Regions from separate parts of the Streptomyces sp. NPDC007346 genome, predicted to be linked through region 3. Evidence: riboswitches for the same ligand, from Rfam matches in the RefSeq annotation. Region 3 holds a riboswitch; each other region holds the start of a gene.
What was found. Region 3 has a riboswitch for cobalamin ahead of AB0917_RS21865 (cobalamin biosynthesis protein). Riboswitches for the same ligand answer to the same signal wherever they lie in the genome.
Positions count from the first base shown of each region.

Region 1 (7,340 bases), on a different contig from region 3:
TCATCTCCCGGCTCTTCCCGCACCGCCCGCCGGTCACCGCGCCCAAGGGCGTCGTCGGACACACCCTCGCGGCGGCGGGCGCGATCGAGGCGGTCGCCACCGTCCTGACGCTGGAACGTTCCCTCATCCCGCCGATCGCCAATCTGGACTCCCTCCCCGACGCCTTCCCGCTCGACTGCGTGGTGAAGGAGCCCCGCCACCAGCGGGTCGAGCGGGCGGTGAGCCACTCCTTCGGCTTCGGCGGGCACAACGTGGCGCTCGCCTTCCAACGCACCTGACCCCGCAGGGCTGTTCGGGAACGGTGAGGGGTGTCCTCACCGTTCCTTGATCGTTACTCTGTCGTGACCGTATCCATGCATGAACCATCCCTGCCCTCCACGGACGCTCTGCTCACCCGAGTGCTCTACGGCGACAACTTCCGCCAGGAGCACGCGTTCTGGCGTCGGCTGCTCACGACAGAACCGTTTCGGCGTTCCGGTGGCGGCACCCCCGACGAACGGCTCGACCTCGCCTACCACCGGCTCCGCATCCTCAACGACACGCTCGACTGCGGCGCCAGGCTGGCCGCCGACCCCCGCGCACTGGCCGCCCTGCACGAATGGCTCGGCCCGGTCGACCCGTCGCTGACCACCGTCGCCGGCATCCACTACAACCTCTTCCTCGGCAGCCTCCTCGACCACGACCCGCGCACACCGCGCGACCTCTCGGACTTCCTGGAGCTGCGGTCCATCGGCACCTTCCTCTGTACGGAGGTGGCGCACGGCAACGACGCGGCGGCCGTCGAGACCACCGCGACGTACGACCCCGAACGCGACGGCTTCGTCCTGCACACCCCGCACGCCGGAGCCCAGAAGTTCATGCCCAACACCAGCCCCGCCGGGGGCCCCAAGACCGGCGTGGTGGCCGCCCGGCTCGTCGCCGACGGCACGGACCACGGGGTCTTCCTCTTCCTCGCCCCGCTCACCGACGAGGTCAGCGCCCTGCCCGGCGTACGGGTACGGCGGCTGCCCGCCCGGATGGGCTCCCCGGTCGACCACTGCCTGACCTCCTTCGACCGGTACTTCGTCCCGCGCGAGGCACTGCTCGCGGGGGACCAGGGGCGGGTCGGTCAGGACGGGCGGTTCACCAGCGAACTGGCCAGCAAGCGCAGGCGGTTCCTGCTCTCCATCGGGCGGGTCACCCCCGGCAAGCTCTCGATGAGCGCCTGCGCGGTCGGCTCCGCCCGGGTCAGCCTCGCCATCGCCGTCCGCTACGCGGGCCACCGGCTGGTCTCCGGGCCGCGGGCCCCCCAGCGGATGCCGGTCTACGAGCACCGCTCCCACCACGGCCCGCTGGCCGGGGCGATGGCCACCGTCTTCGCCATGAGCCTGCTGCACCGCAGGGCGCTGGACCGCTGGGAGTCCGCCCCCGAACCCGACCGGAACGAGGCGGAGCGCCTGGTCGCCGTCGCCAAGGGGTGGATCACCTGGCAGGCGCGCGGCGTCATCGTCGAGTGCCGGGAGCGGTGCGGGGCGCAGGGGCTGCTGGAGAACAACGGCATGACCGAGCTGTTCACCGGCATCGAAGGCGCGATCACCGCCGAGGGCGACAACCTCGCCGTACACGCCAAGGCCGCCGCCGAGATGCTGTTCAGCGTCACGGTCCGCGAGGACGAGGAGGACGGGCGGCCCGGCGAGCTGGACGACCCCCGCTTCCTGGGCCGGCTGCTCGCCGCGGTGGAGGACATCTGGTTCGACCGCGCCCGGGAGCGGATGAGGGCCGCCCCGGCCGGCGACCCGCTCGGCCGGTGGAACGCGGCGTCGGGTCCCGCGCTGCGCGGGGTGGAGGCGTACGGCTACCGGCAGGCGAGCGAGGCGTACGAGCAGGCCGCGGCCTCCCTGCCCGAGGGGCCGGCCCGCGAGCGCCTGACCGAACTCCACCGGCTCTTCGCCCTCCAGTGGGTCGCCCGCAACAGCGGTGACCTGCTGGCGGCCGGACGGCTGACCGCCGAACAGGTCACCTTGCTGCCCGACGCGGTGGAGCGGCTCATCGCGACCGTGGCCCGGCACGCCCCCGACCTGGTGAAGTCGTTCGCGCTGCCGGAGCGCCTGATGTCGGACTGGCCGATCGCGGGCCCCGGCTACGCGGACGCCTACGACGACCCGGAAGGGCCGTGGCACCGGGGCCGCACGGCGGGATTCCGCCGGCCCGCCTGTGGCAGCAAGCGCCGTCCGCTGCGCGAGAAGGTGGCGGCGCTCGGTACCCGCGGAGTGCTGCTGGCGTACTGGGGAACCACATCGATGCTCTCCCGATGGTTCGAGAAGCCGCAGGTGAGCGTAGACGAATCGGTTCGCCCCAAGGCGTAACCGGAGGATCGTCATCCAGTTACATCGGGCGGTGGGGTCGCGTTCGACCACCCGCCCTTCATCAAGTCGCCGACGAGCTGCCGATGAGCCGCCGATGAGAGGAAACACCGTGAAGACCCAGACCATCCACCCGAAGATCACCGAGGTGCTGACCGCGACGTTCAAGGTGCCCGTAGTCGAAATCCTGCCGGACTCCACGATGGACAGCCTGGAGATGGACTCCCTGGCGGTCGCGGAGTTCGCCGTCATCATCAAGGAGACCCTGGGCATCACCGCCGACTCCGAGAAGCTCTACAAGGACGCCACGCTGGCCGACATCTCCGCGTTCATCGACGCGGCCGTCGGCGGCGAGGCGGCGGGCAGTGCGGTGCCGGTGAGCAACACCCGATGAACCGACCCGCCATCGCCGTCACCGGCCTGGGGATGATCACCCCGGCCGGCCACACCACCGACACCACCTGGGACGGGGTCCGCCGCGGGGAGTCCTTCGCGCGCACCGTCCCCGAACTGCACGGCTGCGCCGTCGACTTCGCCTGCACGGTCTCCGGCATCGACCTGGACGACGCGGTGGGCGGCCGCACCGCCTTCCGCATGGGCCGGTACGTGAAGCTCGCCGTCCTCGCCGCACGGGAGGCGGTGACCGACGCAGGGCTCGACCCCGCCCGCTGGGACGGCGCCCGCGTCGCCGTCGTCGTCGGCACCAGCAGCGGAGGATCCGCCGGACTCACCGATCAGGCCGTCGCCCTGGAGCGGCGCGGCCCCGAGGCCACCTCGCCCTCGGGCATCCTGCTCACCATCCCGAGCATGCCCGCGGCCGAGATCGCCATCCAGATGAAGGCCACGGGCCCCAGCCTGGCACCGTGCACGGCCTGTTCCTCCGGGGTGACCGCCCTCTCCGTGGCCCGCGACATGCTGGCGCTGGGCCGGTGCGACATCGCGATCGCCGGAGCCACCGAGTCGACCGTCTTCCCCATCGCCATGACCGGCTTCGCCCGCTCGGGCGCGGCGGCACCGGGGGACGGGGACCCCGCCCGCCTCTGCCGCCCCTTCGCCGCCGACCGGGCCGGACTCGTCATGGGCGAAGGCGCCGCGATCATGGTCCTGGAGCGGGCCGCCGACGCCCGTGCCAGGGGAGCGGCCCCCCGGGCGCTGCTGGCCGGCGCCGGCGCCACGACCGACGCCCACCACCCCACCAGCCCGCACCCCTCCGGGCAGGTCGCACAGGCCGCCGTCGACGCGGCGCTGGCCGACGCGGGCTGGCGGGCCGAAGACGTCGACCACGTCAACGCGCACGGGACCTCGACCCCCCTGAACGACGCGACGGAAGCCGCCCTCATCAGCCGGGCCTACCCGCACCGGCCGCCCGTCACCGCCCCCAAGGGCGTACTGGGCCACTGCATGGGGGCGGCCGGCGCGATCGAGGCGGGGCTGACCGTCCTGACCCTCCAGCACGGCATCGTCCCGCCGATCGCGAACCTGGACGCCCCCGACCCCGGGTTCACCATCGACTGCGTCACCAAGATCCCGCGCGAACTGCCCGTACGGCGGGCCGTCAGCCACTCCTTCGGGTTCGGCGGACAGAACGCGGTGATCGCCCTGGAGGCTCCGTAAAGGGGCGGCCGGGCCGGTGCGGCGGGACGATCCCGCGCCGCACCGGCCCGCGCGGACCGGTCCGCGTACCGGCTCTGAGCTGCACGAAGAGCCGTGATAGCTTGCCGGGGCCAGTCGAACCCCAGCGACGGGGTCAGGGAATCCGGTGCGAGACCGGAACTGACGCGCAGCGGTGAGGGGGACGGGCGGGGCCACGGCCACTGGAGCACGGACGTGCTCCGGGAAGGCGTCCCGCCCGGACGAACCCGAGTCCGAAGACCTGCTGGCACCCGCGCCCCGCACCGGGGCACGGGAACCGTACGACGGGCTCCGCGGCTGGGCCCAGAGACACCGAGGTCCTCCGTGCTGTCCACGCCTGCTCCGATACGCACCGCCGCCCTGCTCGCGGCGGGCGCCGTCCTGCTCACCGCCTGCGGCGGCGGGTCCACCACGTCGTCCGCCGACGGCGGCGGCCAGGCCGACGGCTTCCCGCTCACCCTCGAGAACTGCGGGCGCACCGTCACCGTGAAGGCGCCGCCCCAGCGAGCCGTCTCCGTCGACCAGGGATCGACGGAGATCCTCCTCTCGCTCGGCCTCGCCGACCGGCTCGCGGCCACCGCCACCTGGACCGACCCGGTCATGAAGGGCCTGGAGAAGGCCGACGGGAGCGTCGAGCGCATCTCCGAGAACCGGCCCTCCTCGGAGAAGGTCCTCGACAAGGAGCCCGACCTCGTCACCGCCTCCTTCGCCTCCACTCTCGCCAAGGGCGGTGTCGCCCCCCGCGAACAGTTCGAGAAGCTGGGCGTCCCCACCTACATCTCGCCCGCCGACTGCATCGGCAAGGACAACAGCGGCGGCGGTGACGGAGCCCGTACCGCACCCCTCACCATGGACAGCGTCTACACCGAAGTCCGCGAACTGTCCCAGGTGTTCGGCGTCCCCGAGCGCGGCGACGCCCTGGTGAAGAAGCTTCAGGCACGCGTGGAGAAGGCCACCGACGGCGTCGACGCGTCGGACACCTCCCTCCTCTACTGGTTCTCCGACTCCAAGGCCCCCTACCTCGCGGGCTGCTGCGGCGCCCCCGGTGTCATCACCCGGGAGCTCGGCGCGAAGAACGTCTTCGACGACACCCACGACGAATGGCCCCAGATCAGCTGGGAGACCGTCGCCGACCGCAACCCCGACGTCCTGGTCATCGGAGACCTGACCCGCACGACGCAGACCGCCGAGAGCGCCGAGAAGAAGATCGAGTTCCTGGAGTCCAACCCGGTCACCAGGACCATGGACGCCGTCAGGAACCGCCGGTACGTGCTGCTCAGCGGCCAGGCCATGAACCCCACCATCCGGACGGTCGAGGGCCTGGAGAGCGTCGCCGCCGCTCTGCGCACCTTCGGGCCCACGGGGTGAGCGGCGGCAAGGGGGCGGTGCGGGAGGCCGTGGACCCGAAGGCGCCCGCGCCACGGGTGGCGCCGGGCCCGGTGTGGAGCGGCGGCCCGCTCGCGGCGCTGCTCTGGATCGGCGGTCTCCTGCTCCTGCTGCTCTCCGTCGCGGTCGCCGTCACGATCGGGCCCGCCCGGATCTCCGTCCCCGACGTCTGGTCCGCCGTCGCCTCCCACCTGGGCTTCGGCACCTCGGAGCTGAGCCCGATCCGGGACGGCATCATCTGGAACCTGCGCATGCCCCGCACCCTGCTCGCCGCCGTGTGCGGCGCCGGGCTCGCGGTGTGCGGCACGGTGATGCAGTCCCTGCTGCGCAACCCGCTCGCCGACCCGTTCGTCCTCGGCGTCTCCTCCGGGGCCTCCACCGGGGCGGTCGTGGTGGTCGTCCTGGGCGTCGGCGGGGGAGCGGTGTCGCTGTCGGCCGGGGCCTTCGTCGGGGCCATCTGCTCGTTCGCCCTGGTGCTGCTGCTCAGCCACACCCTCGGCTCCACCACCGACCGGGTGGTGCTCTCCGGTGTCGCCGCGATGCAGCTCTTCTCCGCCCTGACCTCCTTCGTCGTGATGACCTCCGCCGACGCCGAGCAGACCCGCGGGGTGCTGTTCTGGCTGCTCGGCTCGCTCAGCGGGGTCGGCTGGAGCGAGGTGGCCCTGTGCACCGCCGTCCTCGCCGTCTGCCTGACCGTCTGCCTGGCCCACGCCCGTACGCTCGATGCCTTCGCCTTCGGGCAGGACGCCGCCGCGGCGCTCGGCGTCGACGTCGCCCGCACCCGGATCGTGCTGCTGTGCACCACCGCCCTGCTGACCGCGGCACTCGTCAGCTCGGCCGGGGCGATCGGCTTCGTCGGCCTGGTGCTCCCGCACGCGGCCCGCGCGCTCACCGGCTCCGGGCACCGGCGCCTCCTGCCCGTCACCGCACTCGCCGGCGCGATCTTCCTCGTCTGGGTCGACACCCTGGCCCGCACGGTCCTGGACCCGCAGGAGGTACCGGTCGGCGTCGTCACCGCCCTGATCGGCGTACCCGCCTTCGTCCTCGTCCTGTACCGCACCCGGAGCACGCCATGAGCCACACCCTGAACGGTTCCGGAGGGCTGCGCGCCGAGCGGGTCGGCCGGGAGGCGGGCGGCCGGCTCATCCTCGACGGGGTGGCCATCACCCCGCCGCCCGGCGCCACCGTCGGCCTGCTCGGCCCCAACGGCTCCGGCAAGTCCACCCTGCTGCGGATCCTCGCGGGCCTGCTCGCCCCGGACACCGGCGTGGTCACCCTGGACGGCGACCCGCTCGCCGGCCTCGGCCGCCGTACCGTGGCCCGCCGGATCGCCGTCGTCGACCAGCACGCCGTCACCCAGGTCGACCTCAGCGTCCTGGACGTCGTACGCCTCGGGCGCATCCCGCACCGCCGGGCCTGGTCCGCCCCGGACCGTACCGACGAGGAGGCCGTCACCGACGCCCTGCGGCGCACCGGCCTCGCGGACCGGGCCGCACAGTCCTGGCACACCCTGTCCGGCGGCGAACGCCAGCGCGTGCAGATCGCCCGCGCCCTGGCCCAGCAGCCCCGCGAACTCCTCCTGGACGAGCCCACCAACCACCTGGACATCCAGCACCAGCTGGAACTGCTCGCCCTGGTCGCCGAGTTGCCCCTCACCAGCGTGATCGCCCTGCACGACCTCAACCTCGCGGCGATGTTCTGCGACCGGATCACCGTGATGAAGGCGGGCCGGGTGATCGCCGGCGGCACCCCGGCCGAGGTGATCACCGAGGAGCTCATCGAGGACGTCTACGGGGTCCGGGCGGTCGTCACACCCGACGGGCCGGACGGACGTCCTTCGGTACGGTTCCTGCCACGACGCTGAACGGCAGGCGGCAGGCGGCACGCAGCAGGCAGCACGCAGTGGGTGGCAGGCAGCGGCCGGCCCGCAGCGGACCGGAGGGCCGCCCCGGACAGCCCTCCGGGCGGACCCGTCGGCAC
Region 1 covers NZ_JBEYKR010000081.1:23,689-31,028, forward strand. Annotated here, with positions in the region: gene AB0917_RS21120 (beta-ketoacyl-[acyl-carrier-protein] synthase family protein) at 1-278, shown strand, start outside; gene AB0917_RS21125 (acyl-CoA dehydrogenase) at 354-2,345, shown strand; gene AB0917_RS21130 (acyl carrier protein) at 2,455-2,736, shown strand; gene AB0917_RS21135 (beta-ketoacyl-[acyl-carrier-protein] synthase family protein) at 2,733-3,956, shown strand; cobalamin riboswitch at 4,051-4,238, shown strand; gene AB0917_RS21140 (ABC transporter substrate-binding protein) at 4,299-5,342, shown strand; gene AB0917_RS21145 (iron chelate uptake ABC transporter family permease subunit) at 5,414-6,436, shown strand; gene AB0917_RS21150 (ABC transporter ATP-binding protein) at 6,433-7,224, shown strand.
Region 1: another riboswitch for cobalamin. It lies ahead of AB0917_RS21140 (ABC transporter substrate-binding protein); the one in region 3 lies ahead of AB0917_RS21865 (cobalamin biosynthesis protein).

Region 2 (7,340 bases), on a different contig from region 3:
ATGCCGTACGCCGCCTTCCACCGCGCCGCCGAGGAGCTGCGCTACGACATCGAACTCCTCCAGGCCCGCTTCGGCGTCGGCTTCGAGACGGTCTGCCACCGCCTCAGCACCCTCCAGCGCCCCGGCGGCCGGGGCGTGCCCTTCTCGTTCCTGCGTGTCGACCGGGCGGGCAACATCTCCAAACGGCAGTCCGCCAGCGACTTCCACTTCTCCCGGCTCGGCGGCACCTGCCCGCTCTGGACGGTCTACGAAGCGTTCTCCGCGCCCGGCCGCATCCTCACCCAGGTCGCCGAAATGCCGGACGGCAAGCGGTACTTCTGGGTGGCCAGGACCGTGACGCGCGGCGGATTCGGGCACCGCGCGCCCAGGGCCGACTTCGCCGTCGCGCTCGGCTGCGAACTGCGCCACGCCCACCGCCTGGTGTACGCCGAGGGCATGGCCCTGGACGCGCCCGGCTCCGCGACACCCATCGGGCTCGGCTGCCGGATCTGCGAACGGCGGGACTGCGCCCAGCGGGCCCGGCCTCCGGCCGGGGGCCGGCTGGCCGTCGACCCCGACCGGCGCACCCATGTGCCGTATCCGGTGGTCGCCGACGGCTCGGCCGCGCCGGACGAGCGCCCCTCGTAGTGGCCCGCGGCGGGTGGACCGCGCTCACGGAGGTCAGCGGTGCGTGAACTCCGCGGGCCGCTTCTCGGTGAACGCCTTCATGCCCTCCTTCTGGTCGGCCGTCGCGAACACCGCGTGGAACAGGCGGCGTTCGAAGCGGACGCCCTCGGCGAGGGTGGTCTCGAAGGCGCGGTTCACCGCCTCCTTCGCCATCATCGCGACGGGCGCCGACATGCCGGAGACGGTGTCCGCGACCGCGAGCGCCTCCGCCAGCAGGTCCGCGTCCGGGACGATCCGGGAGACGAGACCGGCCCGCTCGGCCTCCTCGGCGTCCATGTTCCGGCCGGTCAGGCAGAGGTCCATCGCCTTGGCCTTGCCGACCGCCCGGGTCAGCCGCTGGGAGCCGCCGATGCCGGGGATCACCCCGAGCCGGATCTCCGGCTGCCCGAAGACGGCCGTGTCCGAGGCGATCACCAGATCGCACAGCATGGCCAACTCGCAGCCGCCGCCCAGGGCGTAGCCCCGTACGGCGGCGATCGTCGGCGTACGGAGCTGACCGAGCCGGTCCCAGGCGGTGAACCAGTCGCTGAGGTACATGTCCATGTAGCTCTGCGGCTGCATCTCCTTGATGTCCGCCCCCGCCGCGAACGCCTTCGCCCCGCTGCCGGTGATGACGATGCAGCCGACGTCCGGGTCCCGGTCCAGCGCCTCGGTCGCCTCGACGGTCTCGCGCATGACGTCCAGGCTCAGCGCGTTGAGCGCCTTGGGCCGGTTCAGGGTGAGCAGGGCGGTACGGCCCCGGCGCTCGACCAGGATGGTTTCGTAGGGGCCCGGGGTGGACGCGCTCTCGTTCCCGCCGCTCTTGCCCGAGCCGTTCTCGGTCTCACTGTTCTCGCTCACGTGGTGGCGCCCTTCTGCGTATCGGTGGTGCTCGGTGAAGCCGCCCGGATGGCGCGGACGATTCCCGAGAAGTCCTGGTCCGCCCCGGCGCCCTCGGCGAACCGTGCGTACAACTCGGCCGCACGCAGACCCAGTTCGGCATCGATGCCGCCCGCGCGCAGGGCGTTGGCGGCCAGGGAGAGGTCCTTCGCCATCAGCGGTGCGGCGAAGCCGGGGCGGTAGTCGCGGTTGGCCGGGCTGGTGGGGACCGGGCCGGGGACGGGGCAGTTGACGGTGAGCGCCCAGCACTGGCCGGAGGCCGCCGACGCCACGTCGTACAGGGCCTGGTCGGAGAGGCCGAGGCTCTCGGCGAGCACGAACGCCTCGCTGACGGCGATCATGGAGACGCCGAGGATCATGTTGTTGCAGATCTTCGCCGCCTGCCCGGCACCGCCCGCCCCGCAGTGCACCGCCTTTTTGCCCATCACGGACAGCAGCGGCTCGGCCCGCGCGAACGCGGACTCCTCGCCCCCGGCCATGAAGGTCAGCGTGCCCGCCTCCGCGCCCACCACCCCGCCGGAGACCGGGGCGTCCAGCGAGCGGTGACCGGCCGCCGCGGCCGCCGCGTGGGCGGCGCGGGAGTCGGCCACGTCGATGGTCGAGCAGTCGACGAACAGGGTCCCCGGGCGGGCCGCCGCGAGCAGCCCCTGCTCCCCGTAGAGCGAGAGGACATGGCGTCCGGCGGGCAGCATGGTGATCACCACATCGGCCACCGCGGCGGCGTCGGCGGCGGACCCCGCCCGCTCCACCCCGCTCGCCACGGCGGTCGCCAGACAGGTTTCCACCAGGTCGTGGCCGAGCACCCGGTGCCCGGCCCGCACCAGGTTGGCGGCCATCGGGCCGCCCATGTGGCCCAGGCCGATGAACGCGACGGTCGTGGTGGTGGTCACCAGGGCACCTCCTGCGGTGAGTCGTCCGCGGCGAGGGAGAGCCCCTCGTCGCCGGTCGGAGCGAAGTAGCGGGCCACGTCCGCGTCGGTGACCTCCACGAGCGTGCCGGGCGACCAACGAGGTGTCCGGTCCTTGTCGATCACCTGGGCCCGGATGCCCTCCACCAGGTCGGGGGAGGCCAGGGCCGCGTACGAGACGCGGTACTCCTGCTCCAGCACCCGCTCCAGCGGACCGAGTTCGCGCGCCCGGCGGAGCGCGGCGAGGGTGACCTTGAGCGCGGTGGGCGAGCGCCCGAGGATCGCCTCGGCCGCCTCACCGGCCGCCGGGGCGCCGGAGGCGAGCAGCCGCTCCACGATCTCCTCGACCGTGTCGGCCGCGTAACAGTGGTCGATCCAGGCGCGGTCGGCCTCCAGTACCCCCGCAGGCGGCTCCTGGACGTGGCGGCCCAGCACGGAGGCCGGCGGCTCGGTCCGCAGCCCGGCGAGGAACGCGGGCAGGTCGTCCACCGGTACGAAGTGGTCGGCCAGCCCGCACAGCAGGGCGTCCCGGGCCCCCACCACCGCACCCGTCAGAGCGAGATGGGTGCCCAGCTCGCCGGGGGCCAGCGCCAGCAGATACGTGCCGCCGACATCCGGCACGAAACCGATCCCGGTCTCCGGCATGGCCACCTTGGACCGCTCGGTGACGATCCGGACACTGCCGTGCGCCGAGACGCCGACTCCGCCGCCCATCACGATGCCGTCCATGACCGCCACGTACGGCTTCGGATAGCGGGCGATCGCGGCGTTGAGCCGGTACTCGTCGCGCCAGAACGCGGCCGACGCCCTGCCGCCCGCGCGGGCGTCCTCGTAGATGGACCGGATGTCGCCGCCCGCGCACAGGCCGCGCTCCCCGGCCCCGGTGATGACGACGGCTCCCACCTCGGGGTCGTGCTCCCACCGCTCCAGGGCCGCCGCGATCGTCTCCACCATCGGGTGGGTGAGGGCGTTGAGCGCCCTCGGCCGGTTCAGGGTCAGCACCCCCGTACGCCCCTCGGTGCGGGCGAGCACGAGCTCCTCGCTCATCGCAGGGCTCCCGTCAGGCTCCGGGCCACAATCACGCGCATGATCTCGTTGGTCCCTTCCAGGATCTGGTGGACCCGCAGGTCCCGCACGATCTTCTCGATGCCGTACTCGGCCAGATAGCCGTAGCCGCCGTGGAGTTGGAGCGCCCGGTCCGCCACCGAGTAGCCGGTGTCGGTGGCGAAGCGCTTGGCCATCGCGCACAACTCCGGTGCCCCGCCCACCTTCCGGTCCAGCGCCTCGGCGGCCTGCCGCAACAGGGCGCGGGCGGCGGCCAGTTCGGTCGCCATGTCGGCCAGCCGGAACTGGAGCGCCTGGGAGTCCAGCAGCCGGCCGCCGAACGCCTCCCGGTCCGCGAGATGGGCCAGGGAACGGTCCAGCGCGCTCTGCGCCCCGCCCAACGAGCAGGCGGCGATGCCGAGCCGGCCGCCGTTGAGACCGTTCATCGCGATGCGGAAGCCCTCGCCCTCGGCGCCCAGGAGCCGGTCGGCCGGGACGCGGACCCCGTCCAGCACGACCTGCCGGGTGGGCTGCGCGTTCCACCCCATCTTCTTCTCGTTGGCCCCGAACGAGAGTCCCGCATCGTCCCGTTCGACGAGGAACGCGGAGATCCCGCCGGGCCCGTCCTCGCCGGTGCGGGCCAGCACGATGTAGAGGTGCGTGGCGCCCGCCCCGGAGATGAACTGCTTGGTGCCCGTCAGGACGTAGTGGTCGCCGTCGCGCACCGCACGGGTGCGCAGCGCGGCGGCGTCGGAGCCGGCGCCCGGTTCGGTCAGGCAGTAACTGCCCAGCTGCTCCATGGTGCAGAGCTCCGGCAGGTACCGGACGCGCTGGTCCTCGGAGCCGTACCGGTCGACCATCCAGGCGACCATGTTGTGGATGGAGAGATAGGCCGCCACGGACGGGCAGCCGGTGGCCAGGGCCTCGAAGACGAGGACCCCGTCCGAGCGGGACAGCTCCGAGCCGCCCACATCCTCCCGTACGTACACGCCTCCCAGGCCGAGCCCCGCCGCCTTCCGCAGGACGTCGACGGGGAAGTGCTTGTCCTGGTCCCAGGCCACGGCGTGCGGGGTCAGGTGCTCCTGGGCGAAGTCGAGTGTCGTCTCGACGACCGCGAGCTGGTCGTCGCTGAGCAGGGTGGTCACGGCGGTCACCCCATGGTCGGAATCGTGAAGCTCGCGCCGTCCCGGATCCCGGAGGCGGGCCAGCGCGAAGTGACGGTCTTGGTACGGGTGTAGAAGCGGATGGCGTCCGGTCCGTGCTGGTTGAGGTCGCCGAAGCCGGACCGCTTCCAGCCGCCGAAGGTGTGGTACGCCACCGGGACCGGGATCGGCACGTTGACGCCGACCATGCCGGTGTCGACCCGCCGGGTGAAGTCGCGCGCGATGTCGCCGTCCCGGGTGAAGAGGGCGACGCCGTTGCCGTACGGGTGCTCCGAGGGCAGCCGCAGCGCCTCCTCGTAGTCCGCCGCGCGGACCACACAGACGACCGGGCCGAAGATCTCCTCCTGGTAGACCCGCATGTCCGGGGTGACCCGGTCGAAGAGCGTGGCGCCCGCGAAGAACCCCTCCTCATGGCCCTCCAGCGTGAAGTCCCGCCCGTCGACGACCAGTTCGGCACCCTCCTCGACGCCGAGGTCGACATAGCCGCGCACCCGGTCCACCGCGTCGCGCCCCACCAGCGGCCCGAAGTCGGCGTCGGGGTCGTCCGAGCGGCCGATCCGCAGCTCGGCGATCCGCTCGGTGAGCTTGGCCACCAGCGCGTCGGCGGTGTCCTCACCGACCGGGACGGCGACCGAGATCGCCATGCACCGCTCACCCGCCGAGCCGTAACCGGCGCCGATCAGCGCGTCCACCGCCTGGTCCAGGTCGGCGTCCGGCATCACGATCATGTGGTTCTTCGCCCCGCCGAAACACTGCGCCCGCTTGCCGTGGGCGGCGGCCGTGGCGTAGATGTGCGCGGCGATCGGCGTCGAGCCGACGAAGCCGAGCGCCTTGACGCGCGGGTCCTCCAGCAGGGTGTCCACGGCCTCCTTGCCGCCGTTGACGACATTGAGGACCCCGGGCGGCAGCCCCGCCTCCAGGAAGAGTTCGGCCAGCCGCAGCGGCACCGACGGGTCCCGCTCCGAGGGCTTGAGGATGAAGGCGTTTCCGCAGGCCAGAGCGGGTGCGGCCTTCCACAGGGGGATCATCGCCGGGAAGTTGAACGGGGTGATGCCCGCCACCACTCCCAGCGGCCGGCGCAGCGAGTGGACGTCGATCCCGGAGCCCGCGTTGTCGCTGAACTCGCCCTTCAGCAGGTGCGGGACACCGGCGGCGAACTCCACCACGTCCAGCCCGCGCGCGATGTCGCCGTGCGCGTCGGCCACGGTCTTGCCGTGCTCGGAGGAGAGCAGCCGGGCCAGGGAGTCCTTCTCCTTCTCGACCAGCTGGAGGAAGCGCAGCAGGACGCGGGCCCGGCGCTGCGGGTTCCACTCGCCCCATTCGAGCTGGGCCTCGGCGGCGTCGGCGATGGCCGCCTCGGTCTCGGACCGGCCGGCCAGCGGCACCCGGGCCTGGATGCGGCCGGTGTTGGGGTCGTAGACGTCGCCGTAGGTGCCCGAGGTGCCGGGTGTGTGCTTGCCGCCGATGAAATGGGTGAGTTCGCGGACCATGGAAGCCTGCTCTCGTCGGTGAGATCGTCAGGAGAGAACCGGGGATGGCGCACAGCTCCCACCGGCACACGCACCGGTCGGGTGCGCGTGGTCGCGGAAGGGCCTGCCGTCGGGGACGCGAAGGGCGGGGGCCGTCAGGGGGCGGGGAGAACCGCTCGCCGGGACGGGCCTGCGGGGCCGTGGGTGCGGACCGGTGCCATGCGTGTCTGCTCCATCCTCGTGGAAACACGGAACATCCCGCGGCCGGTATCCTGACTCCCGGATCAGCGCGCGTCCTCATGCCTTCCCGACGGCGCCTGCACCGTCAGTGGCGTGTCCTGCGAGGACGAACTCCCCGGTCACAGTGGCGGGACCGCGCCGGATTCGCACCGGCTTCCCTGACACCACGGGCCTTGAGGGTGCCCGGCTCCACGCCGGCCACCCCGCTGCTCACGAACATATAGTTGGACGTCCTAGTAAGTCCACCCCACCTCGCCCCCGGCGCGATTCCCGGCACCGCTCCTGGCATGATCGGCCGACATGAGCGACGCACCACGCCACATCCTCGTCATCGGCATGGGAGCCGGCGACCCCGACCACCTGACCCTCGCCGCGGTGAAGGCGATGCGCAGGGCGCAGGTCTTCTTCGTGCTCGGCAAGGGCCGGGAGAAGGAGTCCCTGACCCGGCTGCGGCGCGACATCCTGGCCGAGCACCTCACCGGCCCCTACCGGGTCGTGGAGGCCGAGGACCCCTGGCGGGACCGCACCCAGGGCGACCGGGGGCGCTACACGTCGGCGGTGCACGACTGGCGCCACCGCCGCGCCGACATCTGCGAACGCCTGATCACCGAGGAGCTGGCGCCGGGGGAGTGCGGGGCCTTCCTGGTGTGGGGCGACCCGTCCCTGTACGACAGCACGCTGGCGATCCTGGAGGACATCCGGGCCCGGGGCACGGTGGAATTCGGCCATGAGGTGGTCCCCGGGATCAGCAGCGTCTCCGCGCTCGCCGCCCGCCACCGCACCTCCCTCAACCAGGTCGGCCGCCCCGTCCACATCACCCCCGGCAGGCGGCTCGCCGAGGGGTTCCCGGACGACGACGGCGACATCGTGGTGATGCTCGACGGCCACGAGACCTTCACCCATCTGACGGGCAGGGGGCTGTGGATCTACTGGGGTGCCTACATCGGCACCCCGGACGAGCTCCTGGTCTCC
Region 2 covers NZ_JBEYKR010000021.1:50,487-57,826, reverse strand. Annotated here, with positions in the region: gene AB0917_RS09330 (short-chain fatty acyl-CoA regulator family protein) at 1-627, shown strand, start outside; gene AB0917_RS09325 (enoyl-CoA hydratase) at 661-1,422, opposite strand; gene mmsB (3-hydroxyisobutyrate dehydrogenase) at 1,503-2,435, opposite strand; gene AB0917_RS09315 (enoyl-CoA hydratase/isomerase family protein) at 2,432-3,499, opposite strand; gene AB0917_RS09310 (acyl-CoA dehydrogenase family protein) at 3,496-4,650, opposite strand; gene AB0917_RS09305 (CoA-acylating methylmalonate-semialdehyde dehydrogenase) at 4,647-6,149, opposite strand; cobalamin riboswitch at 6,373-6,552, opposite strand; gene cobF (precorrin-6A synthase (deacetylating)) at 6,669-7,340, shown strand, end outside.
Region 2: another riboswitch for cobalamin. It lies ahead of AB0917_RS09305 (CoA-acylating methylmalonate-semialdehyde dehydrogenase); the one in region 3 lies ahead of AB0917_RS21865 (cobalamin biosynthesis protein).

Region 3 (7,340 bases):
AAAGGGCAGACCAGCGGGTGCCCCACCGGCCCCCCGTGGCCTCTCCCGCACACAAGCGGAACCACCGCACTCCGATTGGGGTCACCACAGCGCCCTGCCCAGTTCATCTTCCGTTCACCCAGGTTGCCTACGGTCCACGAGCCACTGACGTCGAACGATTGCCTGGGTAAATGGAACACATCACGCTGCTGCTTGCGATTGTGGTCGTAACAGCTCTCGTGTTCGATTTCACGAACGGTTTCCACGACACCGCCAACGCGATGGCGACCACCATCTCGACCGGCGCGATGAAGCCCAAGACAGCGGTGGCCATGTCCGCCGTTCTCAACCTGATCGGCGCGTTCCTGTCGGTGGAGGTCGCCAAGACGATCTCCGGCGGGATCGTCAACGAGGACGGCATCAGAACCGAGGTCATCTTCGCGGCGCTCGTCGGCGCCATCCTGTGGAATCTCCTGACCTGGCTGGTCGGCCTGCCCTCCAGCTCGTCCCACGCCCTGTTCGGCGGTCTGATCGGCGCCGCCGTGATGTCGGCCGGCTGGTCCTCGATCAACGGCGGCACCGTCGTCACCAAGGTGCTGCTCCCCGCCATCGCCGCCCCGCTGGTCGCCGGTCTCGCCGCGATGCTGGCCACGCGGCTGACGTACCGCATCAACCGGAACGTCACCGACCCGAACCAGCTCAAGTCGACGGCGAAGGGCTACCGGGCCGGGCAGATCGCCTCGGCCGGTCTGGTCTCGCTCGCCCACGGCACCAACGACGCCCAGAAGACGATGGGCATCATCACCCTGGCCCTGGTCACCGGCGGTGTCCTGGCCCCCGGTTCCAACCCGCCGATGTGGGTCATCGTCTCCGCCGGTATCGCCATCGCGCTCGGCACCTACCTCGGTGGCTGGCGCATCATCCGCACCATGGGCAAGGGCCTGACCGACCTCCGGCCGCCGCAGGGCTTCGCCGCCCAGACCAGTGCGGCGACCGTCATCCTGGCCTCCTCGCACCTCGGCTTCTCGCTCTCCACCACCCAGTCCTGCTCCGGTGCCGTGATGGGCGCGGGCCTCGGCCGCAAGGGCGGCGTGGTCCGCTGGTCCACCGCCACCCGGATGTTCGTCGCCTGGGGCCTGACGCTCCCGGCCGCGGGCCTGGTCGGCGCGGGCGCCGAGTTCCTCACCAAGCAGGGCCCGTGGGGCATCACCGTCACCGCGCTCCTGCTGGTCGGCGGCTCCTTCGCCATCTGGCTGGCCTCGCGCCGCCAGCCGGTCGACCACACCAACGTCAACGACACGGCCGTCGACGGCACGGACATCGACGGCTCGGCCACCACCGGGGAGCCACAGGGCGTCGTCACCACGGCCATCGCCGCGGTCCAGCCGCCGCCCATCGGTCCCCTCCCCACCGACCTCATGACCACCATCCCGGCCCCGACCGCTGCGCCCGACGACACGGCGCGGCCCTCGGCCACGGTGTAAGGACAGATCCGTATGAAAATCGACTGGGCAGCTCTCGCCTCCGTCTTCGGTGTCAGTCTCGTGGTCACCGTCGCGCTGGTCGGCCTCTTCACCGTGGGCATCGTCGCCCTCTCCAAACTGTCGGCCCCGGTCGGCAGCAGCTCCTCCGGCGGGTCGACCGTCCTGGCGCGCACCGGCGCGTACGCCTCCTTCGCGCTGTGCGCGGCGGCGGTCGCGTACGGGATCTATCTGATCGTCGCCTGACGCGCACCCAGCGCACTCCCTCGGGCCGGGCACACTCCTGTGTGTCCGGCCCGATGTGCGTCTGCGCACACTGGCCCTCCGCTGGTCAACAGCAAGTTGACGGCTGTTCTCGCAGCGTGGTGGACTGCCGGAGCCATTTACGGCGACAGCAGAGGAAGCCGGTGCGAATCCGGCGCGGTCCCGCCACTGTCACCGGGGAGCACTCCCCCACACCGGATGTCACGGCCCTCGCCACGCGGGCTGGAAGGCCGGGGGAACTGCGGATCCGGAAGCCAGGAGACTCTCGTCGCCGGTCACGTCGAACCAGGGCGCGGACCCTGAGTTAAGGACTTAACGCCATGTCTGGCCGCCGAGCGCCGCATCCCGTACCCCCCGACGCCGGAACCTCCCGCCCCACGACGGCCTGACGCCGTGCGTGTCGATCGCGTCTTCGCGTACGGCGCCACCGCCGGGATCATCGCCGACGCGGCTCTCGGCGACCCGCGCCGGGGCCATCCCGTCGCCGGTTTCGGCCGGGCCGCCGCGCGGGTGGAGTCCCTGCTGTGGCGCGACGACCGGGGCCGGGGCGCGCTGCACACCCTCGTGTGCGCCGGAGGCGCCGTCGGGGCCGCCGCACTGGCCGCCCGTGCCGTACGGACACGCCCCGCGCTCGCCGTCGCGCTGACCGCCGCCACCACCTGGTCGGTCGTCGGCGGTACGTCGCTGGGCCGGGAGGCCCGCGCCATCGGGGGCGCGCTGGCCGCCGGGGACCTGGACGTGGCCCGGGAGCGGCTGCCGCATCTGTGCGGGCGTGATCCGCAGGCCCTGGACGGGCCGCAGATCGCCCGCGCCGTCGTCGAGTCGGTCGCCGAGAACACCTCGGACGCCGTCGTCGGCGCGCTGGTGTGGGGGGCGATCGGCGGGGTGCCGGGACTCGTCGGCTTCCGGGCCGTGAACACGCTCGACGCGATGGTCGGCCACAAGTCGCCCCGCCACCGCCGTTACGGCTGGGCCTCCGCCCGCCTGGACGACCTCGCGGGGTGGCCCGGTGCCCGGCTGACGGCCGCGCTGGCCGTGGTGGGCGGGGGCAGGCCCCGTCAGGCCGTACGCGCCTGGAGGGCCGACGCGGGGCGCCACCCGAGCCCGAACGCGGGCCCGGTGGAGGCCGCGTTCGCGGGGGCGCTCGGCGTACGGCTCGGCGGGACGCTGGCGTACGCCGGGCGCGTCGAGCACCGGCCGGTCCTGAACGGGGAGGCCGGGCGAGAGGTGCGGAGCGCCGACATCGAACGTGCGGTGCGGTTGTCGCGCCGGGTGGGGGTGCTGGCCCTCGGCGTGTGTGTGGTGGGCCGGATGGCCGTGGGACGGATGGCCGCGGGGCGGTCGTCCACCGGACGGAAGCGGGGGCGGGCATGAGCGGCGGGCTGCTGGTGGCGGGGACCACCTCGGACGCGGGCAAGAGCGTCGTCACGGCGGGCATCTGCCGCTGGCTGGTGCGCCGGGGCGTGAAGGTCGCGCCGTTCAAGGCGCAGAACATGTCCCTCAACTCCTTCGTGACCCGCGAGGGCGCCGAGATCGGGCGCGCCCAGGCGATGCAGGCGCAGGCCGCCCGGGTGGAGCCGACCGCCCTGATGAACCCGGTCCTGCTCAAACCCGGCAGCGACCGCTCCAGCCAGGTCGTCCTGATGGGGAAGCCGGTCGGGGAGATGAGCGCCCGTGGCTACCACGGCGGCCGGCAGGAAGCGCTGCTCGGGACGGTCGTGGACTGTCTGGAGCAGCTGCGGTCGACGTACGACGCGGTGATCTGCGAGGGCGCCGGGTCGCCGGCCGAGATCAACCTGCGACGGACCGACATCGTGAACATGGGCATCGCGCGGGCCGCGAAGTTCCCCGTGCTGGTGGTCGGGGACATCGACCGGGGCGGGGTCTTCGCCTCGTTCTTCGGGACCACGGCGCTGCTGAGCGCCGAGGACCAGTCGCTGGTCGCGGGGTACCTGGTGAACAAGTTCCGGGGCGACGTCTCGCTGCTGGAGCCGGGCCTGGACATGCTGTACGGGCTCACCGGGCGGCGGACGTACGGGGTGCTGCCGTACACCCACGGCCTCGGCATCGACGAGGAGGACGGTCTGCGGGTCTCCCTGCGGGGTGCGGTACGGGAGTCGGTCGTGGCTCCCCCGCACGGCGAGGACGTGCTGCGGGTCGCGGTCTGCGCGGTGCCGTTGATGTCGAACTTCACGGACGTGGACGCGCTGGCCGCCGAACCGGGCGTCGTCGTGCGGTTCGTGGACCGGGCCGACGAGCTGGCCGACGCGGACCTGGTCGTCGTGCCCGGCACACGCGGCACGGTGAAGGCGCTGGCCTGGCTGCGGGAGCGGGGCCTGGCGGACGCCCTGGTGCGGCGGGCGGCGGAGGGCCGGCCGGTGCTGGGGATCTGCGGCGGGTTCCAGGTGCTCGGTGAGCGCATCGAGGACGAGGTGGAGTCGCGGGCGGGGGTCGTGGACGGGCTGGGGCTCCTTCCCGTACGCATCCGGTTCGACCGGGCCAAGACGCTGGCGCGGCCGGTGGGTTCGGCGCTCGGGGAGCCGGTGGAGGGGTACGAGATCCACCACGGGGTGGCCGATGTGCGGGGCGGCGAACCGTTCCTGGACGGGTGCCGGGTGGGGTCGGTGTGGGGGACGCACTGGCACGGGTCGCTGGAGAGCGACGCGTTCCGGCGGCGGTTCCTGGTGGAGGTGGCCGGGGCCGCGGGGCGGCGGTTCGTTCCCGCGCCGGACACGAGCTTCGGGGTGCTGCGGGAGGAGCAGCTGGACCGGCTGGGGGATCTGGTGGAGGAGCACGCGGACACGGACGCGTTGTGGCGGTTGATCGAGGGGGGCGCGCCCGCGGGGCTGCCGTTCGTGCCGCCGGGGGCGCCTTCGCCGGGCGCGGGTGCTCCGGAGAGCCGGGGCGCCGCCCCCGGACCCGCTCCCGGGTCGCCGGAGGGGCTCGGGCCTGCCGGGTCCGCCGGATTCGGCCCAGCCGCCGAGCCCGGGGCCGCAGGCCCTGATTTTGCTGATGTTCATGTCGACGAGGAGGCCAAGTGAGTACGCCGTATCCCTTCACCGCGATCGTCGGGCAGGACGACCTGCGGCTCGGGCTGTTGCTGAACGCGGTCAGTCCGGCCGTCGGTGGTGTGCTCGTGCGGGGCGAGAAGGGGACCGCCAAGTCCACCGCCGTCCGCGCACTGGCCGCCCTCATGCCCGAGGTCTCCGTCGTGCCGGGGTGCCGGTTCTCCTGCGACCCCGCCTCCCCCGACCCGGCGTGCCCCGACGGGCCGCACGCGCGGGCCGCCGGTGTGTCGCGGGCCGCGCGGACCGTGGAGCTGCCCGTCGGCGCGTCCGAGGACCGGCTCGTGGGGGCGCTGGACATCGAGCGGGCGCTCTCGGAGGGCGTGAAGGCGTTCGAGCCGGGGCTGCTGGCCGACGCGCACCGCGGGATCCTGTACGTCGACGAGGTCAACCTCCTCCACGACCACCTGGTGGACCTGCTGCTGGACGCGGCCGCCATGGGTGCCTCGTACGTCGAGCGCGAAGGCGTCTCCGTACGCCATGCGGCACGGTTCCTGCTGGTCGGGACGATGAACCCGGAGGAGGGCGAGCTGCGGCCGCAGCTGCTGGACCGGTTCGGGCTCACCGTGGAGGTGGCCGCCTCCCGGGACACCGACGAGCGGGTGGAGGTCGTGCGGCGCCGGCTGGCGTACGACGACGACGCCGAGGGGTTCGCCGCGCGCTGGGCCGCGGAGGAGTCGGCCCTGCGCGAGCGGATCGCCGGCGCGCGCGCCCTGCTGCCGCGCGTCGTGCTCGGTGACGGTGTGCTGCGCCAGATCGCCGCGACCTGCGCCGCGTTCGAGGTCGACGGGATGCGGGCCGACATCGTGATGGCCCGCACGGCGACCGCGCTCGCCGCCTGGGCCGGGCGCGAGGAGGTGACCGCCGACGACGTACGGCAGGCCGCTCTCCTGGCCCTCCCCCACCGGCGGCGCCGCAACCCGTTCGACGCGCCGGGGCTCGACGAGGACAAGCTCGACCAGACCCTGGACGAGGCCGCCGGGGACGAGGGGCAGGACAACGACGACGATCCCGGCCCCGGCCCCGATGGCGGCGGCGACGGCGGTGGGGGCGGTGGTGTGCCGCCGCAGGCCGACGGGGAGGACCGCACGCCGCCCCGGAGCGAAGGCGGCTCGGACGACACGCCGCCGCAGGCCCCCGAAGGCGCCCCCGACGCGCCCGGCCGGTCCGCCGGGGCCGAGCAGCGGCCGGTGGCCTCCGCCGAGCCGTTCCGTACGAAGATGCTCAGCGTGCCGGGGCTCGGCGAAGGGGCGGCGGGGCGGCGCTCCCGGGCCCGTACCGAGCACGGCCGTACCACCGGCGCACGCCGCCCGCAGGGGTCGCTGACCAAGCTGCACCTGGCCGCGACCGTGCAGGCCGCCGCCCCCCACCAGCGCTCGCGCGGGCGCTCCGGGCGCGGGCTCGTGGTGCGCCGGGACGATCTGCGGCAGGCGACCCGCGAGGGGCGCGAGGGCAACCTCGTGCTGTTCGTCGTGGACGCCTCCGGGTCGATGGCGGCCCGGCAGCGGATGAGCGCGGTCAAGGGGGCCGTGCTGTCGCTGCTGCTCGACGCCTACCAGCGGCGGGACAAGGTCGGTCTGGTCACCTTCCGGGGCAAGGACGCCGAGGTGGCGCTGCCGCCGACCTCCTCCGTGGACGCGGCCGCCTCCCGCCTGGAGTCGCTGCCGACCGGGGGGCGTACGCCGCTCGCGGCCGGGCTGCTCAAGGCGCACGACGTGCTGCGGGTGGAGCGGCTGCGCGACCCCTCGCGCCGGCCCCTGCTCGTCGTCGTCACCGACGGCCGGGCCACCGGCGGTCCGGAGCCGGTGGCGCTGGCGGGGCGGGCGGCGCGGCTGCATCAGGCCGAGGGGACGGCCTCGGTCGTCGTGGACTGCGAGTCGGGGTACGTACGCCTCGGTCTCGCCGGGGAGTTGGCCCGGGAACTGGGAGGCACCGCCGTCACGCTCGACGAGCTGCGGGCCGACTCGATCGCCGGGCTCGTCAAGGACGTCACCGCAGCCGGGAGGGCCGCTTAATGCCGCAGGGACAGCCGACATCGGTGCCGGACGACGGGCTCACCACCCGTCAGCGCCGCAACCGCCCGCTCCTGTTCGTCCACACGGGCATCGGGAAGGGCAAGTCGACAGCAGCGTTCGGGCTCGCGCTGCGGGCCTGGAACCAGGGCTGGCCGATCGGGGTGTTCCAGTTCGTGAAGTCGGCGAAGTGGAAGGTCGGCGAGGAGAACGCGCTGAAGGTGCTCGGCGCGAGCGGCGAGGGCGGCACCGTCGACTGGCACAAGATGGGCGAGGGCTGGTCCTGGGTGCAGCGCGACGGTCAGCTCGACAACGAGGAGAAGGCCCGCGAGGGCTGGGAGCAGGTCAAGCGGGACCTGGCGGCCGAGACGTACAAGCTGTACGTGCTCGACGAGTTCGCCTACCCGATGCACTGGGGCTGGATCGACACCGACGAGGTCGTCGAGGTGATGCGGAACCGGCCCGGCACCCAGCACGTGGTGATCACCGGCCGCAACGCGCCCGACAAGCTCATCGAGGCCGCCGACCTGGTGACCGAC
Region 3 covers NZ_JBEYKR010000086.1:18,717-26,056, reverse strand. Annotated here, with positions in the region: gene AB0917_RS21875 (inorganic phosphate transporter) at 171-1,463, shown strand; gene AB0917_RS21870 (hypothetical protein) at 1,476-1,706, shown strand; cobalamin riboswitch at 1,857-1,989, shown strand; gene AB0917_RS21865 (cobalamin biosynthesis protein) at 2,118-3,098, shown strand; gene AB0917_RS21860 (cobyric acid synthase) at 3,095-4,765, shown strand; gene AB0917_RS21855 (putative cobaltochelatase) at 4,762-6,804, shown strand; gene cobO (cob(I)yrinic acid a,c-diamide adenosyltransferase) at 6,804-7,340, shown strand, end outside.

Region 4 (7,340 bases), on a different contig from region 3:
GCGGCGATCGTGGTCTCGGGTGGTCGTGGGGTCAACGGGGCGGAGAACTTCGCGTTGATCGAGGCGCTCGCGGACTCGCTGGGGGCCGCGGTGGGTGCTTCGCGGGCGGCGGTGGACGCGGGCTGGTATCCGCACACCTCGCAGGTCGGGCAGACCGGCAAGTCGGTCTCCCCGCAGCTGTACATCGCTTCGGGTATCTCGGGAGCGATCCAGCACCGGGCGGGGATGCAGACCTCGAAGACGATCGTGGCGATCAACAAGGACGCCGAGGCCCCGATCTTCGACCTCGTCGACTACGGCGTCGTCGGTGACCTCTTCACCGTCGTGCCCCAGCTCACTGAAGAGATCAACACCCGCAAGGGCTGACACCCACGCCAACCCCGCCCTGGGCCGCACGGTGACCACACCGCGCGGCCCAGCGCCGTTACCGCCGCTGCTGCGCCATACGGTCCGGCGCCCCGATGCGGTGCTCCGCGCCGAGGCCGAACGTGGTGAAGGCGGTACGGCCCGGGAGGGGGTAAGTCTCCTTGCCCGTCAGTGAGTTGATGATGACGGCGGAGCGCCAGGCGGCCAGGCCCAGGTCGGGGGCGCCGACCCCGTGGGTGTGCCGTTCCGCGTTCTGTACGAAGACGGATCCCTCGATCTCCGGTGCGAGGACCAGTCGTTGGGCCTCGTCGACCTGGGGGCGCCCGGCGTCGTCGCGGACGATGTACGGGTCCAGGGCGGCGAGCAGCGTGTCGACGGGGCGCTCCCGGTACCCGGTGGCGAGGACGACCGCGTCGGTGGTGAGCCTTCCCCGGGCCTCCTGCTGGCCGTGCTCGACGGCCAGTTCGATGCGGCCGCCGTCCGTGGTGGTGGCGCCGGTGACCTCGATGCCGGGGGTGAGGGTGACGTCGGGCCAGTCGCCGCCGAGGCTGCGCCGGTACAGCTCGTCGTGGATGTCCCCCAGCGTGTCCCCGCTGACACCCTTGTAGAGCTGCCACTGGCTGGGCAGCAGCCGGTCCCGGGTGGCCTGCGGGAGCCCGTGGAAGTAGCGGGTGTAGTCCGGGGTGAACTGCTCCAGGCCGATCTTGCTGTACTCCATGGGCGCGAAGGCCGGGGTACGGGCGAGCCAGGTGAGCCCCTCCGCGCCTTCGGGCCGCAACCGCAGCAGGTCCAGCAGGACTTCGGCGCCCGACTGTCCCGAGCCGACGACGGTGACGTGCCGGGCGGCGAGCAGCCGGTCCCGCTGGGCGAGGTAGTCGGCCGAGTGCAGGACGAGGGCGACGGGGTCCGCCGCCAGGGCCCTCAGCGATTCGGGGACGTAGGGCGCGGTGCCGACGCCGAGGGCGAGGTGACGCGCATGGGTCGGCCCGCCCCCGAGGGTCTCGCCGTCCGGACCGAGCCGGGTGACGTCGACGGCGAACGCGCCCTGCCCCGCGTCCCAGGCGATGGCGTCGACGCGGTGGCCGAAGTGGGTGGAGGGCAGTTCGGTGCTCACCCAGCGCAGGTAGTTGTCGAACTCGGAGCGGTGGATGTGGAAGCGCTCGGCGAAGTAGAACGGGAAGAGTCTGCGGCGGGTCTTGAGGTAATTGAGGTAGCCCCACGGGCTTGTGGGCTCGACCAGGCTCACCAGGTCGGCCAGGAAGGGGACTTGGAGGGTGGCGCCCTCGATGAGCAGTCCGGGGTGCCAGTGGAAGGCGGTGCGCTGCTCGTGGAAGGCGCTGCGCAGGCCTGGCACACCGTCGGCGAGCGCGGCGAGCGAGAGGTTGAAGGGCCCCGCACCCACCCCGAGCAGGTCGAGGGGCGGGGTTCGCGGTCCGGGCGTCATCGGGTTCCTCCCACAAGGTTCGTGCGCATCGGCAACGTCATGGCGACAGCCTTTCCGTCGCCCGGACCTCAATATCGCTCCCGCCGACTCCGCCGACGCCGTCGCCCCCTTCGGCCGCCGCCCGCTCCGCCGCCTCCGTCACCAGGTCGAGCAGCGGCAGCAGGTCGGCGCCCCCGGCCTCCGGGTGCAACAGGGTGGCCTTCAGCCACAGCCGGTGCCGCCCGTCACCGTCCTCGGCCACCGCCCGCCCGAGGACGGCCCGCCCGTCCACGAGCAGCGTACGGCGGACCTCGGCGACGACGGCGTCCCCCGCCTCCGGTTCCAGCCCGTCGGCGACCGCCGGCCGGAACAGCACGGTGCTGATCCCGATCTCGCCGGGCCGGCGGCGCAGTGCGGGGTGCGCGTCGACGGCCCGGCCGAACTCCTCCGCCGTACGTACGCAGTGCTCGACCAGTTCGCCCAGTCCACGGCGGCCCAGGGCCCGGAAGGTGACCGCGATCTTCAGTGCGTCGGGGCGCCGGGTCGTACGGATCGAGCGGCCGAGCAGGTCGGGGAGTCCGGCCTCGGTGTCGTCGTCGGCGTTGAGGTAGTCGGTGCGCAGGGACAGCGGGGCGAGCAGGGCGGTGTCCGCGACGGCCAGCGCCCCGGCGGCGACCGGCTGCCAGCCGAGTTTGTGCAGGTCGAACGTTACGGAGACGGCCTGGTCGAGACCGGCGAGCCGGGGCGCCAGTCGCTCGCTGAACAGCAGCGGGCCGCCGTACGCCGCGTCGACGTGCAGCTCGGCGCCGTGCCGGTCCGCGATCCGGGCGATCTCGGGGAGCGGGTCGATGCGCCCCTCGTCGGTGGTTCCGGCGGTGGCGACGACCAGGGCCGGTCCGCCGCCGAGCCCGGACAGGGTGCGGTCCAGGCCGGCGGGGTCGATCCGGCCGTCGTGGCAGGCGACGACGGCCGGGGCGGGGAGGCCGAGCATCCAGGCGGCGCGGTGCACGCTGTGATGGGCGTTGGCACCGGTCACCACCCGCAACGGCCCCGACGCTCCCGCTCGTTCGCGGGCGAGGAGCAGGGCGACCAAGTTGGACTCGGTGCCGCCGCTGGTGATGAGGGCGTCGGGCGCGGGGGCGTCCGGGTGGACGAGCCGGGCCAGTGCGGCCGTGGTCAGATCCTCGATGACGCCGGCGGCGGGCGCCTGGTCCCAGGAGTCCATCGACGGGTTGAGGGCCGCCCCCGCCAGGTCGGCGGCGACCGCCACGGCCAGCGGCGGGCAGTGCAGATGGGCGACGCAGGCGGGGTCGGCCGGGTCGGCGGCCCCCTCGGCGACCGCGCGCACCAGGTCCCCGAGCGCGGCCTCGGCACCGACGCCCTCCTCGGGCAGCACCGGGGCGCACAGGTCGGTGGTCCGCCGGGCCACGGCGTCCGGTCCCCCGGCGGGCAGCGGCCCGCCCCGGGTCCGGGCGGCGCTCTCCAGAGTGTCCAGGACGAGGGCGGTCAGGGTGCGCAGGTGGCCGGGGCCGGGTACGCCGCCCGCGAGGAGGTCTCCCGTACCGGCGCTCACACCGCACGCCCCGGGGGGAGTTCGGCGGACAGCGGCCCCTTGGAGCGCGGCATGGCGAAGCCCTTCGGTCGGAGTGCACGGCGGGCGACGGTGATGCCCGCGCGCAGGGCGACCCCGGCCAGGGGAAGATCCACCACCGGGGTTCGCCGGTTAGGCTAACCTAACTCCGCCCGCGCGGAGGAATGCCCTCACGCACACGGTCCGATCGATGGGCGCCGAACTGCCGTTCGGCCGAACGCAGTCGGGGGCCGAACCGGGCGGCGTACGGCGCCGGGCGACCCGGTGCGGGGGCGGTGGTGGCCGCCCCCGCACCGGGTCGGATCATGCACCGGGTCGGGTCATGCCGTTTCGGTGGGCAGCTCCGCGCGGATCTCCCGCGCGGCGGCGACCAGGTTCTCCAGGGAGGTCCGGGTCTCGGGCCAGCCCCGGGTCTTCAGGCCGCAGTCGGGGTTCACCCACAGCCGCTCGGCCGGGATGGCCTCAAGTCCCTTGCGCAGCAGGGCCGCTGCCTCCTCGGTGCTCGGGATGCGCGGGGAGTGGATGTCGTAGACGCCCGGTCCGGCCTCACGGGGGTAGCCGTGGACGGCCAGTTCGCGGGCGACCTGCATGTGGGAGCGGGCGGCCTCCAGGCTGATGACGTCGGCGTCGAGGTCGTCGATGGCCTGGACGATGTCGCCGAACTCCGCGTAGCACATGTGGGTGTGGATCTGGGTGTCCGGCCGTACCCCGGCGGTGGCCAGGCGGAAGGACTCCGTCGCCCACTCCAGGTACGCGGCGTGCTCGGCGGCCCGCAGCGGCAGCGTCTCGCGCAGCGCGGGCTCGTCGACCTGGATCACCGAAGTACCGTTCGCCTCCAGGTCGTTCACCTCGTCGCGCAGGGCGAGGGCCACCTGGCGGGCGGTCTCGCCGAGCGGCTGGTCGTCACGGACGAAGGACCAGGCGAGCATGGTGACCGGACCGGTGAGCATGCCCTTGACGGGGCGCTCGGTCAGCGACTGCGCGTACGCCGTCCAGCGCACCGTCATCGGCTCGGGGCGCGAGATGTCGCCGGCCAGGACCGGCGGCCGGACGTAACGCGTGCCGTAGGACTGGACCCAGCCGTGCTGCGTGGCCAGGTAGCCGGTGAGCTGCTCGGCGAAGTACTGCACCATGTCGTTGCGTTCGGGCTCGCCGTGGACCAGGACGTCGAGTCCGGCCTTCTCCTGGAAGGAGAGGACCTCGCGGATCTCGTCCTTGATGCGCTCCTCGTACCCGGCCTCGTCGATCCGGCCCGCCCTCAGGTCGGCGCGGGCGGTGCGGAGTTCGGTGGTCTGCGGGAACGAGCCGATCGTGGTCGTCGGCAGCAGCGGCAGCCCGAGGTGGGCTCGCTGGGCGACCGTGCGCTCGGCGTACGGCTGGGAGCGGCGGCCGTCGGCGTCGGTGATCGCCGCGGTACGGGCCCGGACGGCCGGGTCGCGGGTGATGACGGCGTCGGTACGGGAGGCCAGGTCGGCCCGGTTGGCGGCGAGTTCGGCGGTGATGGCCTCGGTGCCGCCGGACAGACCGCGCGCCAGGACGACGATCTCCTCCGTCTTCTGCTTGGCGAAGGCGAGCCAGCGGGCGATCTGCGGGTCGATGTCCCGCTCGGCCCCGGCGTCCAGCGGGACGTGCAGGAGGGAGCTGGAGGCGGAGACGTCGACGTGGTCGGCGAGGCCGAGGAGCGTGCCGAGGGTGGCGAGCGACTTCTCGTAGTCGTTGATCCAGATGTTGCGGCCGTTGACGACGCCCGCGACCAGGCGCTTGCCGGGCAGTCCGCCCGCCGCGGCGAGGTCGGCCAGGTTGGCGGCGCCCGACTCGGTGAAGTCCAGCGCGAGCCCCTCGACCGGGGACTTGGCGAGCACCGGCAGCGCCTCGCCGAGCCGCCCGAAGTACGAGGCGACCAGCAGCTTGGACCGGTCGGTGAGGGAGCCGAGCTCGCGGTAGGCGCGGGCGGCGGCGTTCAGCTCGGCCGGGGTGCGGTCCTGGACGAGGGCGGGCTCGTCGAGCTGCACCCATTCGGCGCCGGCGGCCCGGAGGTCGGCGAGGACCTCGGCGTACACCGGCAGGAGCCGGTCCAGCAGGGTCAGCGGCTCGAAGTCGGCGGCCACACCGGGGGCCGCCTTGGCGAGCAGGAGGTAGGTGATCGGGCCGACCAGCACCGGGCGCGGGGTGTGGCCCAGCGCGAGGGCTTCCCCGAACTCGGCGACCTGCTTGGAGGAGTCGGCGGTGAACACCGTGTCCGGGCCCAACTCGGGCACCAGGTAGTGGTAGTTGGTGTCGAACCACTTGGTCATCTCGAGCGGGGCCACGTCCTGCGTACCGCGGGCCATGGCGAAGTAGCCGTCGAGGGCGTCGGTGCGGACCGCCTCGCGGTGCCGCTCGGGGACAGCGCCGACCATGACACTGGTGTCCAAGACGTGGTCGTAGTACGAGAAATCACCGGTCGGCACCTCGTGGACTCCGGCCTCGGCGAGCTGCTGCCAGGTTCCCCGGCGCAGTTCGGCGGCGGTCTGCCGGAGGGTGTCCGCGTCGACGCGGCCCTTCCAGTAGCCCTCGATGGCCTTCTTCAGTTCACGGTTCTGACCCTGGCGGGGGTAGCCGTACACGGTGGCCCGTGCTGCCGCGGCTGCGGGCTTCGCTGTCACGTGACTCTCCTTCGCGAGCATGTCTCCAGCTGATCCCGGGACGGGACGCGGACGCGAAGGGGTGACGTATCGGGTGGAGAACCGACACGTTGACCGTGTCCGTCCACCCGACGGTTACGCCGACCCGCCCACGAGGTCACCGGGAACTCCGCACGCGATCGGTCGCGTGCGGGCAACGGGCAGGTCTTCGGACTCGCGGGCACGTCTGCCGGGGCAGACACCTACTGGCCGTCGCTTCCCAGACCCGGCCGGGCCCAGTGCGTATGACGGCGGTCGTTCCCACTCACCGCTGCGGGGCAGTCCCGGATTCCCACCGGGTTCCCTCTTACGGCACCCTGCCTGGCGGGCAGGGCGAACCAGTTGCACCGGTCAGCCTAAGGGGACGACCACCCGGCGCACACCGTTGTTCAGACTTCGGACGGTGATCTGAGACACGGGCGCCTCCCCTCCGGGTCACGTCCGGCCGTTCCCCGGGCGTTCCGGCGCGGTGCGGCCGGCCCGGCAGCAACGCCGCGGGGAGCAGCGCGAGCGCCGCGAGGACGAGGAGCGCCGCCCCAGCCGTGCAGCTCCGCCTCGGCCGGCGACCACAGGCCTTCCTCATCCGTTCGGCCGTTCGCCACCCGCTCCCTGACTGCCGGTCAGGTCGCTGACCTCGACTGTGCGGAGCCAGTGACTCAGATGTAACCGAATGGCGTAGGCGGACCGGAACCACAGAGCGCCACAGGCCGTTCTTCTTGCCAATACACGGCCGCCGACCCGCGGCGGCGACGAGCGAGGGAAGCGCCATATGAAGAAGACAGTCGGGTGGGCCCAGGACGGCGACGACTGGACGATCACCGTGAACGGCACGCTGTACCGGGCCGTCGAGCGGCCCGCCGACGGGCGGGTGCACGACTATCTGGTGCGGGGCAACGACCTCACCGCCGAGTGCCCGACCCTCGGGCACGGGCTCGGAGTGATCCGGGCGCACGAGTCCCGGAGCTGACCTCCGGCCGGGTCCGGCGACGAGGTGCGGCGGCCGCCCGCGCCTCGACGCGACCCGCCGCCTCCTGTCCGGGCCCCGCTCACGGGCCGGGGCCCATCAGCCGCGGAGCGGGCGGCTGCCGGCCGCCCGAGGGACAATCGGGGCATGACTGACACACCCCCGCGGATCAACGCCCTGGTCGTCGACGCCGCCGATCCCGAGCGGCTGGCCGCCTTCTGGTCCGAGCTGCTCGGCAGGCCGGTCGTGGACCGCACCGGTCCCTACGTCTGGCTGCGGCGGGAGAACGGCCAGGGCCTGGGCTTCCAGCGGGCCGGTGAGCCCAGGCCGGGC
Region 4 covers NZ_JBEYKR010000021.1:42,803-50,142, forward strand. Annotated here, with positions in the region: gene AB0917_RS09265 (electron transfer flavoprotein subunit alpha/FixB family protein) at 1-366, shown strand, start outside; gene AB0917_RS09270 (SidA/IucD/PvdA family monooxygenase) at 425-1,810, opposite strand; gene AB0917_RS09275 (aminotransferase class V-fold PLP-dependent enzyme) at 1,848-3,362, opposite strand; gene AB0917_RS09280 (hypothetical protein) at 3,359-3,499, opposite strand; gene metE (5-methyltetrahydropteroyltriglutamate--homocysteine S-methyltransferase) at 3,701-6,025, opposite strand; cobalamin riboswitch at 6,186-6,401, opposite strand; gene AB0917_RS09290 (hypothetical protein) at 6,813-7,010, shown strand; gene AB0917_RS09295 (VOC family protein) at 7,155-7,340, shown strand, end outside.
Region 4: another riboswitch for cobalamin. It lies ahead of metE (5-methyltetrahydropteroyltriglutamate--homocysteine S-methyltransferase); the one in region 3 lies ahead of AB0917_RS21865 (cobalamin biosynthesis protein).